One region of the Paenibacillus sp. FSL H3-0310 genome, then DNA from elsewhere that is predicted to be linked to it. Evidence: riboswitches for the same ligand, from Rfam matches in the RefSeq annotation. Region 1 holds a riboswitch; each other region holds the start of a gene.
The links. A riboswitch is a leader RNA that binds a small molecule or an ion and turns the genes downstream of it on or off. The one in region 1 is predicted to bind thiamine pyrophosphate.
Positions count from the first base shown of each region.

Region 1 (4,386 bases):
CAGAGTAAATAATCTCGACTGCATTCTGGAGATTCCGCAGCAATCTATATTTTTCAAAATTCTCTCGACGGATATATTCATATGTCCTTTTCAGCTTGGATTCGTGACGATACGTGTCCAGCTGGAGGGGGATTCAATTCCCTTTAGTATTGCCCTAGAATTCGCGGATCGTTTCCGTGCGCTAGAGAATACCTTCATACAGGATGATTACACTTATATTCATTGCGGGGAACAGACCTATGAGATGGTAGAGGATTTTGTCTTCCGAAATTTGGTGGATGGACTGGAGCCATATCTGGATCAATCGGATATCAATGGGGCTTATTTCGAGACCCTTCCTTTTTTCGTAGATGAAAGAATGCAGGTGCAAGCTTTTTATGGCTTTCAGAATGAAGAAAGCTCTGATGAGATTAGTGTAAATCTGCGCTATCGTGCCTCACAGCTTGATGGAATTAATCTGAACGGAAAGCCCTATGCCAGTGCCAGCGATCCAGCGTATATTGCGAACTATTGTCATGAACACTCCTATAATCGCTGGGGTCCAGACACGTATTATATGATGAATGAGCAGACCTTTTGCTGCATGACCCGCGCTGAACAAGAGATTGCTGTTAGTCTAGCCAACCAGATGTACGGGCAATATTATTACGGATTTTTACTCAATATTTTCCACAAAATCGTTCTGCTAAAGCTCGCCAATATGCACTCCCGACTTCGGATTAATCATGATTATGAGGAAATAGACAATCTAATCTACTCCATCAATAAGTTCTCGGCAAAGTTCTACTTCTTGGAGTTGATTTCCCAGTCGCAGGGCAGGGAGATATTTCTTCAGCTGCGTAAAGTATACGGAAACGATGCTTTGTTCGAGGAAGTGAAAGAAACCTTAAATGACCTGTTTCAGTATCAGGATAAGTTTCAGTCCAAGCGACGGGATAATCTGCTGATGATTCTCACTGTATTTACGGTAGTAAGCGGGATTTACGGCATGAATCAGGTCATTGACGATCTGGATGGAAAGATTCAATGGAGTAAAATGATTGGTTATTCTCCCTTTGAATTTCTTGCCCTGTTCGTGATCATGAGCGGGATTCTGATCAGCGTTGTCCTCACGCTAGGGGCGCTGGTTAGTGAGCTTAAACGGCGTCACCGCAAGAAATATAAAGATCTAGACTAGCAAAAAAGAAACTACTGGATTGGAAAAATTCAGGAGTGCACTACTAGACATTCCGAGTACAGCCGTCTATAATACACCGTATGCGAGAAATATAAGATATAAAGTATGGGTACAAAACTTATGCTTACTTATATTGCACATAGAAATACCCGTTAACTTCATAGAACCAGGGGTGCTGGAATTGGCCGGCTGAGATTGTATCCCACAAGATACTGACCCTTATACCTGATCTGGATAATGCCAGCGTAGGAATCGCCAATTGGTTCTGGTCCCTGTGACCTTAACTAACCTTGCGCCAAGCCAGCGTCCCGATCACTCGGGGCGCTTTTTTTGTAAGATCACTAAAAGATGTAGAAAAACGTACATACTACAACTTACGGTTCATGTTGTGAAGACGGGATTCTTGTAACCTTAAAGGAGAGAAGAAGACATGCACCTTAAAAAAGCACTTACGTTGTGCCTCACCTGTGTACTCATTCTTGCCATTGCCGGATGCGGCAGCAACAATGGGAATACAGCCGGAAACAAAGCAAATGCTACTGATCCAACTGCTTCGGCTGGGACGGATGCTCCAAAAGAGCTCACCAAAGTTAAAGTCGCACTCGACTGGACACCGAACACAAATCATACCGGTCTATACGTAGCTAAGGATCTTGGTTACTACGCTGAAGAAGGTCTGGACGTCGAGATCGTTCAGCCAGGCGCAGCGGGTTCTGATACTATGGTTACTTCTGGCGAAGCCGCATTTGGCATCAGCGCCCAAGAAGGATTAACGCTAGCCCGTCTACAAGGCGTGCCCCTTGTCTCGATAGCAGCTATTATTCAGCATAATACGTCGGGATTCGCTGCTCCAGTAGATCGCAATATTAAATCACCAAAGGATTTTGAAGGTAAAACCTACGGAGGCTGGGGCTCACCGGCCGAAGAAGCAGCCATGAAAGCTATCATGGATCCTGAAGGTGGCGATGTGAAAAAGGTGAAGCTGATCAGTATCGGTGAAGCTGATTATTTTACCGCCGTCAAACGTGACATTGATTTCGCCTGGATTTTCTACGCTTGGACTGGTGTTGAGGCTGAGTTGCGTGGCGAGCCATTGGATATGCTGTACTTAAAGGATTATGCGCCGCAGCTCGATTATTACACGCCTGTGCTGACGACGAGTGAGAAGCAAATTGCAGATCATCCTGATCTGGTGAAGGCCTTCATGAAAGCCACATCAAAAGGTTATCAATATGCCATAGATCATCCGGAAGAGGCTGCCGGTATGTTATCGAAGGCCGTTCCTGACCTGGACGCCGACCTTGTCCTAGCTAGCCAAAAATGGCTTAGCCCAAAATACAAGGACGATGCTGCCCGCTGGGGCGAGCAAAAAACCGAGGTCTGGCAAAATTACGGCGACTGGATGTATGATCTGAAGTTGCTGGATAAACCGCTGGATGCTGCTAGTGCATTCAGTAATGATTTTTTACCGGCGGAGTAAACAACAATTGTAATGAATTACTTCGTTATCAAAGTTGGCTTTTTGAACTTACCTTATAAAATGAGAGGATTGATTATTGTGGCTAACACCCTACTAAGCATTCAAGTAATTCCAAAAACTCCGAACAACGAGGATTCCATCCCATACGTAGATAAAGCGATTGAGGTCATTCAGAAATCCGGTGTTAAACATCAAGTGAATCCGCTGGAAACCACAATGGAAGGTGAGCTTAGCGAGCTGCTGGAGGTTGTGCGTCAGATGCAGGAGGCGTTGATCGAAGCAGGCAGTCCAAGCGTAATTTCGCAGATCAAAATCGCTCATAATCCTAACGGAATCAGCATGGATAAACTGACGGAGAAATATCGGCCGTGAGATCGACCTGGAAGCTAATATGGCCGCCCCTTGTGGCGGTCGTCTTCTTTTTAACCGTATGGCAGCTATCTGTATCTGTATTTCATATTGAATCCTGGATTCTGCCGAGTCCAGCTGATATTGCCCGTGAATCCACCAGTAACGCTTCTGGTCTTTGGGCTCATACGATGGCTACGCTGCGGCTCACTTTAATTGGTTTTCCCATTGGTACGGGGGTAGGCCTGATCGTTGCTTTGCTTTTGCATCTTTTGCCTTGGGCTAGACGGGCTTTTTATCCACTTATTATTCTGAGTCAAAATGTTCCCTCCATCGCGCTCGGACCCCTGCTCATTATCTGGTTCGGCTTTGGTCTTTTGCCCAAAATCGTGCTGATTACACTAGTATGTTTCTTCCCGGTAGCTGTCGCTGCGATGGGCGGTCTGGCCCAAAGTGATCAGGTCATGATGAATTATATGAAAATGGCTGGCGCAAGCAAGTGGCAAATCTTCACCAAGCTGGAGCTGCCCTCTTCTATCCCGGCACTATTTTCCGGCGTAAAAATATCTGCTACTTATGCGGTTATGGGCGCCGTGGTCGCTGAATGGATTGGCGCGGATAAAGGTATTGGTTATTATATGCTCCTGCAGAAATCCGCATATCGTACGGATCGGATGTTTGTCGCTATTGTTATTATTGTACTTTTAAGTCTTGTACTCTTTGCTATTATTGCATTGCTGGAAAAATGGCTGGTTCGCTGGAAGCCGCGCCGTAACTCATAGAAAGGAAGATGCCTGTATGTCTCAAGCGACGCAAATGCAACACAGAACAACAGAAGTCATAAGCTCTCCTGAAGCTCATACCGTGGCACCCGCCCTTGAAGTGAGCGGCATCTCCAAATCTTTTTCCCATCGTCGCCGTGAGACGAAAGTTCTGAATAATGTCTCTCTCAAGGTAGAGCAACAAGAGTTCGTTTCGATCGTTGGTCCTTCCGGCTGCGGAAAAAGCACCTTATTCCATATGATTGGCGGCCTTGTGAAACCCGATGCAGGCACGATCCGCATGAACGGTAAGGTCGTTACAGGTCAACGCGGTGAAATTAGTTATATGCCGCAGCAGCCTGCTCTTTTTCCTTGGCGTACGATTGAGGATAATGTGCTGCTTGCTGGGGAGATCAAGGGCGCACTGCGGGATGGAGCCCGCGAGGAAGCGCGCCAGTGGCTTGCCAAGGTTGGGTTAAGCGGGTTCGAACATGCTTATCCGCATATGCTGTCTGGCGGGATGCAGCAGCGTGCAGCTTTTCTCAGAGCATTGCTCGCTCCTCAGGAGCTAATGTTGCTGGATGAACCTTTCAGCGCACTGGATGCACTAACTCGCAGTG
Region 1 is NZ_JBBODC010000002.1:585,830-590,215, forward strand. Features, by position in the region: gene MHH63_RS22040 (hypothetical protein) at 1-1,177, shown strand, start outside; TPP riboswitch at 1,336-1,446, shown strand; gene MHH63_RS22045 (ABC transporter substrate-binding protein) at 1,608-2,657, shown strand; gene MHH63_RS22050 (thiamine-binding protein) at 2,736-3,029, shown strand; gene MHH63_RS22055 (ABC transporter permease) at 3,026-3,787, shown strand; gene MHH63_RS22060 (ABC transporter ATP-binding protein) at 3,822-4,386, shown strand, end outside.

Region 2 (4,386 bases), on a different contig from region 1:
AGCGCAAGTTGGATTAAGGCAATGAACGCAAGATTGTTATATGATAGCAATATTTTGTTATATAAGACCTCTTATCATTGATACTACAATAGAATTATATAATATTGAAAGCATATTTTTAATACTTTGGAGGTAATGATGAAGAAACCTGTCGCAACTGAAAAATTCGAGCTTGGCGTCTGTTATTATCCGGAGCACTGGCCAGAAAACATGTGGGAGGACGATTATCGCCGGATGCGTGAACTCGGCTTTACGATCATTCGGATGGGGGAGTTTGCTTGGTCTATTTTTGAACCGGCAGAAGGGCAGTTTCAGTTCGGGCTCTTTGATCGGGCGATTGATCTAGCACATAAATATGGTCTTCAGGTTGTACTTGGTACTCCGACGGCGACGCCTCCAGCTTGGTTGACTGATAAGTATCCCGAAGTTTTAAATGTAACCTACGAAGGTGTTACACTTCAGCATGGCATGCGCCGTCATTATAATTACAGCAGTCCTAAATACCGGGAACTGTGTGCACGTATTGCAGAACAAATGGCTGAACATTACGGCAATCATCCGGGTGTAGTTGGCTGGCAAATTGATAATGAGCTCAACTGTGAGATCAGTGAATTTTATTCGGAGAGTGACCATAAGGCTTTCCGGGAATGGCTACAGCAGAAATATGTTACACTTGAGCATTTGAACGAGGCTTGGGGAGCTGTTTTTTGGAATCAAAGCTATAGTGACTGGTCTCAGGTCTATCTTCCACGTCCGACTCCAGTACCGAAGCAACCCAATCCTCATCAGGCATTGGATGAAAAACGGTTTATTTCGGACAATACAATTTCTTTTGCCAAAAACCAAGCGGATATCATCCGTAAACTTGCCCCTAAGCAGTGGGTAACCACGAACGGTCTGTTCGGGCATCTCGATAGCCATGAAATGACGGATGAACTGTTGGATTTCTTCAGCTATGATTCCTATCCTCAGTTCTCTACTATTTTTTATGACCCGAATGAGCGGAATCCGCTGAATGATAGAGGCTGGGGACTGTCGTTATCTGTTGTTCGTTCGATATCCCCGAATTTCTGTATTATGGAGCAGCAGTCGGGCCCGGGTGGCTGGGTGAACCGGATGGATATGCCTTCTCCAAAGCCGGGTCAGATGCGGTTATGGACTTATCAGTCGATCGCTCATGGAGCAGATATGGTGTTATATTTCCGCTGGCGGACAGCTACGATGGGCAATGAAATTTATTGGCATGGAATCAATGACTATCATAATCAGCCTAACCGGAGAGTGCGGGAAGCGGGGCAGATCGGTCAGGAGCTGGCAGCAGCAGGTCATGCGTTTGTCGGTACTCGTAATCAGGCTAACATTGCTATTGTACGTGATTATGACAATGAGTGGGATGGAGAATACGATGTTTGGCATGGCCCGTTTATGTGGAAGAGCAATAAGGAGTGGTACAAGGCGCTTCAGCGGAAGCATATCCCGAATGACGTACTCTATTTACGCAAAAAAACAACGCTGGAGGAGCTTGCAAGGTACGACGTGCTTATCTATCCTCACCCAGCGATTATGACAGATGAGACAGCAGCACTGCTGGATGAATATGTTCAGCAAGGCGGCAAACTGATCTTCGGCTGTAGAACCGGCTATAAGGATGAGCGCGGTCAATGTTATATGCGTCCTTTCCCAGGTGCTGCTAAGGATCTATGCGGGATCACAGTTGAAGAATTCACAATGGTTAAGGGCAGTCGTCAGCCAACAACAATTAGCTGGTCGGGCGTGACCGAAGTCGTTACAGGAGCAGATGACTTTAATGATATTCTCAAAATAGAGGAAGCTTCGGTTGAAGTGATGGCGGTTTACGCCTCTGATTATTATGCGGGAAAACCGGCGGTAACTAAAAATCGTCGCGGCAAGGGTGAGGTTTGGTATTACGGAGCCGTATTTAATGAACAGGCAGCGGCTGAGATCATAAATTTAATTGATCTACAATCGCCAGCAGATTGGCTGGAGCTCCCAGAAGAGGTAGAGCTGCAAGTCCGTACCGGAGCTTCTTCCAGTTATGCTTTTTTGCTTAATTATAGTGAGACTCCTGTCACGATCCATCTTCGTGAGACCAAAACAGATTTACTGAGCGGCACAACATTGTCGGGCGAGGTGATTCTGGAAGGATTTGGGGTATTGGTGTTAAACTAACGTATACATTGATCTCACATTTGAGTAGATTTGGATAATTCTCTCTTTTCGGTTATACTTTGAAGTAGCAATTATATAGTCACGGGAGCTTGGTGGAACCAGGCTGAGAGGATAGTTATAACTATCGACCGTCAAACCTGATCTGGATAATGCCAGCGGAGGAAATGGAGCTCTATTTCTATTTGTCTACTCTAAGGCCGCATCTTATACAGATGTGGCCTTTTCTATGTGTGGGGAGTAGACCGTCTCCGCTTGATCAAATCACCTTATAGGAGGGATTGAGATGACAAGCGAATTGAACAACGATCCAATCAATCTATCAGCTTTTCCAGCAAGTCAAAAAGTGTATGTAAAGGGTTCACGGCCTGATATTCAGGTGCCTATGCGGGAGATCTCACTTAGTCCAACTGCGGGCATAGACGGCGAAGAGGAGAATGCCCCAATTCATGTCTATGACACAAGCGGGGCTTACACGGATGCTAATATTCATACTGATATTCGTCAGGGGTTAGAGCCCAATCGTCTAAGCTGGATTGAGGAACGAGGGGATGCAGAAGCGTACGAAGGAAGAACCGTGAAGCCTGAAGATAACGGGAATGCAACGGGAAAAGCTGTGGCGGAAGTGTTTCCAGCGCTCCATAGAAAACCTTTGCGAGCGAAAAAGGGGCGTAATGTCTCTCAAATGCATTATGCACGCAAAGGGATTATTACTTCGGAAATGGAATACGTTGCGATTCGTGAGAATGTGACACCGGAATTTGTAAGAGATGAAGTAGCCCGCGGCCGCGCCATCATTCCAGCGAATATCAATCATCCAGAGAGTGAACCAATGATTATTGGACGCAATTTTTTAGTGAAGATCAATGCCAATATAGGAAATTCCGCAGTATCCTCATCCATAGAAGAAGAGGTAGAGAAGATGAGATGGGCCACCCGCTGGGGTGCAGATAATATAATGGATCTCTCCACAGGTAAAAACATCCATACGACACGCGAGTGGATCATCCGTAATTCTCCTGTTCCTATTGGAACGGTGCCTATCTATCAAGCGTTGGAAAAAGTGAATGGGAAAGCGGAAGATTTAACATGGGAAGTGTACCGTGATACGCTCATTGAGCAAGCGGAGCAAGGGGTTGATTATTTTACCATTCATGCGGGGGTTCTGCTTCGTTATATCCCGTTGACGGTACAACGTATGACAGGCATTGTTTCAAGAGGTGGCTCCATCATGGCGGCATGGTGTCTTGCGCATCATCAAGAGAACTTTTTATATACACATTTTGAAGAGATATGTGAAGTCATGAAGCTGTACGATGTTTCTTTTTCCCTAGGCGATGGATTACGTCCGGGTTCGATTGCTGATGCGAATGATGAAGCACAATTTGCCGAGTTAGAGACGTTAGGTGAATTAACAGCTATAGCTTGGAGTCATGATGTACAGGTGATGGTAGAGGGTCCAGGACATGTGCCGATGCACTTGATTAAAGAGAATATGGATAAGCAAATTGAAACCTGTAACGAAGCCCCTTTTTATACATTAGGTCCACTGACTACAGATATTGCGCCTGGTTATGATCATATTACCTCTGCTATAGGTGCAGCGATGATTGGTTGGTTCGGTACAGCTATGTTATGTTACGTAACTCCGAAGGAACATCTTGGCCTGCCTAATAAGGAAGATGTACGTATAGGGGTCATTACTTATAAAATAGCGGCTCATGCCGCAGATTTGGCGAAAGGGCATAAAGGAGCACAAGACCGGGATAATGCTCTTTCGAAAGCCCGTTTTGAATTTCGTTGGCGTGATCAATTTCATTTATCGTTAGATCCTGAGCGAGCGCTCGAATATCATGATGAGACATTGCCTGCGGAAGGCGCTAAAACAGCTCATTTCTGTTCCATGTGCGGGCCGAAATTTTGCAGTATGAAGATCTCTCATAATATCCGGAATACGACGAGAATTGAATCAGGAATGCAAGAGAAGGCGCAAGAGTTTCTCCAAGGCGGGAGCCTCATTTATAGATAACTTTTTCTGCTAAAAAGAAATATCTAAAAGAAGTCGTCATTGGCGGCTTCTTCTTTTATACTTTGAATAGATAGGAGTTGATGAATTGGAAGCGATTCGTTCAGAGGAAGCCATTTTAGAGGATTTAAGTAATAGTTTCTATCATTTTTTTGGATTGAAAGTCCTTCATG
Region 2 is NZ_JBBODC010000001.1:118,767-123,152, forward strand. Features, by position in the region: gene MHH63_RS00745 (beta-galactosidase) at 139-2,190, shown strand; TPP riboswitch at 2,262-2,371, shown strand; gene thiC (phosphomethylpyrimidine synthase ThiC) at 2,474-4,216, shown strand; gene MHH63_RS00755 (phosphotransferase) at 4,302-4,386, shown strand, end outside.
Region 2: linked by a shared signal. The riboswitch ahead of thiC (phosphomethylpyrimidine synthase ThiC) and the one ahead of MHH63_RS22045 (ABC transporter substrate-binding protein) in region 1 are both predicted to bind thiamine pyrophosphate.

Region 3 (4,386 bases), on a different contig from region 1:
CAGTATTTCTAAGTTAATGAAAGTGGAAAGATCAGATCTTGCCTATTATCCGAAAGGTAAGCTGTCACGTGAAACGATGGGTGCTATTCTCTATGACGTTTACCAAATAAAGTTTGCTAATAAACCTAAGTACATGACTGATTATAACGGCACAGCAGTAGTGCCAGGAGATCCTGGCTATGATTCGAATTTGGAGCCAGGAGCTAGAGGTGCGATGTACTATCCTCTTGTATCCTGGACGCAGCTTGTTGATACAGCGGACATTTCTCCTTATTTAATTTCAAAAGTAAAAAGTGCATATGAATTAGGACTCATTAGATCTGAAATGGGGATTGCCAGAGGCGAAATGGTCAATGGGACAGAACTAGAACCTAAAGCTATAGTGACCCGGGAGAAAGCGGCCAAAGCTCTGTACTTTATGTGGGTGCTGGAACATGAAGTGAATGCAGAAAATCATGTTTCTTCTCTAAAATAGTCAGGGTGAACAATTCAAGGCACAGCAGCGATGCTGTGTCTATTTGTATGCAGTGAATTCCTCTCCAGTTACAGCAGTATATCTCTCACGGTTGTTTATATCTACTTTCATTGTGGTAAGTAAGATTCGTAAAGCGATTTAAGAAAATGACAAACCCAGCGTATAAACGTGCATAGTTGTGCCATCCTAAGACGATCAGTTAACTATCAATTTGCTTAACGAGAGGAGATAGGGAAGATGTCAGGCAACAATAAACAAGCTACAAAAACCTTACCCCCACAGGAGCAGCATCATCAGCCAGGGATTGAGAGTGAAATGACGCCGCTGCCCAAATACGAGCCGGCAAATTATAAAGCAGCAGGTAAACTGCAAGACAAGGCGGCGTTAATTACCGGTGGAGACAGCGGAATTGGGCGTGCAGTTGCTGTGCTTTTTGCTAAAGAAGGCGCTGATGTGGTCATTTCATATCTTAATGAACACTCAGATGCAGAGGAAACTAAACGTCAGGTCGAGCAGGAAGGCCGCAAATGTATCCTAATTCCAGGTGATATCGGTGACGAGAAATTCTGTAAGGATCTTATTAAACAGACGGTGGAGGGCTTAGGAAAGCTTGATATTCTCATCAATAACGCGGCAGAGCAACATCCGCAAGCTAAGATCGAGGATATTACTTCCGAGCAGCTTGAGCGTACTTTCCGTACGAATATATTTGCGATGTTCTATTTAACAAAAGCAGCTATGCCTCATTTAAAAGCAGGATCTACCATTATAAATACAACTTCAATTACCGCTTATCGCGGAAGCCCGCAGCTGCTGGACTATTCATCAACTAAAGGAGCTATTCTTAGCTTCACACGATCCTTGTCCACGAATCTGGCAGAGAAGGGCATACGGGTAAACGGTGTTGCACCAGGTCCAATCTGGACACCGCTGATTCCCTCTACCTTTGATGCAAAACAGGTTAGCGAGTTTGGAGGTACACAGCCTATGAAACGGCCTGGACAACCAGAAGAGCTGGCACCAGCCTATGTATATCTGGCCTCTGACGATTCCAGTTATGTGACTGGACAGGTTATTCATGTAAATGGTGGCGAGGTAGTAAACGGTTAGATCAGTACAGCTAATGTGAATAAATGGGTGTATTTCAATAAAAAAATATGTTACTATAAACCACGTTAGCATTTTAAAATTGTATATTTATGTCACTAGGGGTGCCGATTGGCTGAGACGGAATGGATTTCCGGACCCTTTGAACCTGATCTGGTTAAGACCAGCGTAGGGAAGTGGAGAACGAATTTCTGTTGTCGGGCTATTTGTAGTGCCGTCTATATACAGATTCTGACTGCCTTCCTTACGGGGGGCAGTTTTTTTGTTTTTTACTGACCTACAGGGAAGTGAGAGAGGAGATCGTGATGTTGCAAGCTGAGATCCATCTAATATCAGACGGCAAGCTACAACTGAGACATTTTGTTGAACTAGCTGTCACGGTGCAGACATGGGTCGATTATATTCACCTGAGAGATAAGCAATGTCCTGCATGCGAACTGCTCGCTGCGGCACAGCAGCTGTTGGCTGCCGGTATGCCCGCTACCAAACTGATAATCAACGACCGGATAGATGTAGCATTGGCAGCTGGTGCCGCGGGGGTTCAGTTGGCTTGGCACAGTCTGAGTCCGGTTACAGCCCGGCGAATTGCACCTCAGCTTCGGCTGGGGAGATCGGTTCATTCTCCGGAAGAAGCGGCGAATGCCTCAGAGCAGGGAGCTGATTATTGCTTGTTTGGTCATGTATTTCCCTCGGATAGCAAGTTAGGGCTGCCCGCACGTGGGTTAGAGCTGCTTGCAGAAACGGTGAAGACCAGCTCTATTCCTGTAATTGCGATTGGCGGAATTAGCCCCGCTAATGCGGCGCAGATCATCAGGAAAGGTGCGGCAGGAGTTGCTGTGATGTCCGGTATTTGCGGAGCGGATGATCCTTATGAGGCCGCCAAAGCTATTCATAAGGCGGTTCATTCATAGCCTGGAGGTAACAGCATGGGCGAAGGGGGTGATTCAGAATGAAGCTGTTGATTAACGGGAAATCCGCAGAGTGTTCTGGTGGTATTCAAACTATAGCTGATTTGATCAGTCTTCCTGAGTGGTCGGGTCGTCTGATGATCATTGAGCTGAATGGAGAAATTGTCAGTAAGGAGAATTATGAAAGTACTGCTCTGAGCGAGGATGATCGTTTGGAACTGGTGCACTTTGTTGGTGGGGGTTGAGATGGAGCGGTATAGAATTTTGAGAAATTTATACGAACCAAAGGGAGGTAATTTCATGCATGACCCGTTACATATTGGCGGCATCGAATTAACCAGTAGATTATTTATCGGAACCGGAAAATATAGCCGGAATACGTTGATCCCCGAAGTGATCGCAAGCTCTGGTTCTCAGGTGATTACTGTAGCGCTTCGCCGAGTGGACCCGCAAGGTGGAGCAGAAAATATCATGAACCACATTCCCGGCCACATGACTCTTCTGCCTAATACCTCAGGAGCGCGTACAGCGGAAGAGGCAGTCCGTATTGCAAGATTAGCAAGAGCTGCGGGACTGGGGAACTGGGTCAAGATCGAAGTGATCAATGATCAGAAATACCTGCTTCCAGATAATCTGGAGACCATACGAGCTACAGAGATTTTAGCAGCGGAGGGTTTTGTAGTATTGCCATATATGAGTCCGGACCTTTCGGCTGCTTTACGTCTGAGAGATGCCGGTGCTGCTGCTGTGATGCCGCTTGGTGCGCCGATCGGGACGAATCGCGGCCTGCGCACTAAGGAGCTTGTGCGTATTCTTATTGAAGAAGTGAATTTGCCGATTATTGTAGACGCCGGGATTGGCAAGCCCTCGGAAGCGGCGGAAGCAATGGAGATGGGGGCCGCTGCTGTTCTGCTTAATACGGCTATTGCAACGGCACGTAATCCGCTCGTCATGGCGGAAGCGTTCCGCGAGGCGATATCCGCTGGCCGCAAAGCTTATTTGGCAGGACTCGGTCCTGTAGAAGAAGTTGCTTTTGCTTCGTCACCGTTGACTGGATTTTTGAACTGAATTTGATAGGTCACGAAAGGAGGGAAGATTAGCATGAGCTTTTTTGACACACTGGCCCGCTTGGAGCAGTATCCTTATGAGCAACTGTGGAAGGAGTTCCGGGAGGATGACGTTAAGCGGGCGCTTGGAAAAGACAAGCTGAACGAAAATGATTTGCTGGCATTGCTCTCTCCGGCAGCAACGCCGCTGCTAGAGGAGATGGCGTTGGCTGCACAGCGACTGACCCGTGCACATTTTGGTTATTCGATGCAGCTGTTCACACCGATGTATCTTGCGGATTTTTGTGTGAATCATTGTACCTACTGCAGCTTCAGCTCCATTTATGATTTTCCGCGCAAAAAGCTGTCCTTGGAGGAGGTTCGCAGGGAGGCTGAGAAGATTGCAGCTACAGGTCTGCGGCATATCCTCATTTTGACTGGTGAATCGCGCCGGGAGAATCCTGTCTCATATATTAAGGATTGCGTAGATGTACTCAGGGAATTTTTTTCCTCTGTCAGTATTGAGATAAATCCTCTATCAACTGCAGAATATAAAGAGCTTCTTCAAGCAGGGGTGGATGGATTAACACTATACCAAGAGGTGTACCACCAGGAGACTTACAGAAAGCTGCATGTTAAAGGGCCTAAAAGAAACTACCGGAATCGCCTGGATGCACCTGAACGCGGCTGTCAGGCAGGTTTTCGTTCTGTGAATATTGGTACGTTGCTCGGGATGTATGATTGGCGGCAAGAAGCATTCCAAAGTGCCATGCATGCCCGCTATTTGCAGGATCGGTATCCAGATTGCGAGATCAGTCTGTCACCTCCGCGGTTTCGGCCTTATTTAGGG
Region 3 is NZ_JBBODC010000001.1:4,094,823-4,099,208, reverse strand. Features, by position in the region: gene MHH63_RS18555 (GDSL-type esterase/lipase family protein) at 1-475, shown strand, start outside; gene MHH63_RS18550 (SDR family oxidoreductase) at 713-1,585, shown strand; TPP riboswitch at 1,673-1,774, shown strand; gene MHH63_RS18545 (thiamine phosphate synthase) at 1,870-2,493, shown strand; gene thiS (sulfur carrier protein ThiS) at 2,532-2,735, shown strand; gene MHH63_RS18535 (thiazole synthase) at 2,791-3,558, shown strand; gene thiH (2-iminoacetate synthase ThiH) at 3,592-4,386, shown strand, end outside.
Region 3: linked by a shared signal. The riboswitch ahead of MHH63_RS18545 (thiamine phosphate synthase) and the one ahead of MHH63_RS22045 (ABC transporter substrate-binding protein) in region 1 are both predicted to bind thiamine pyrophosphate.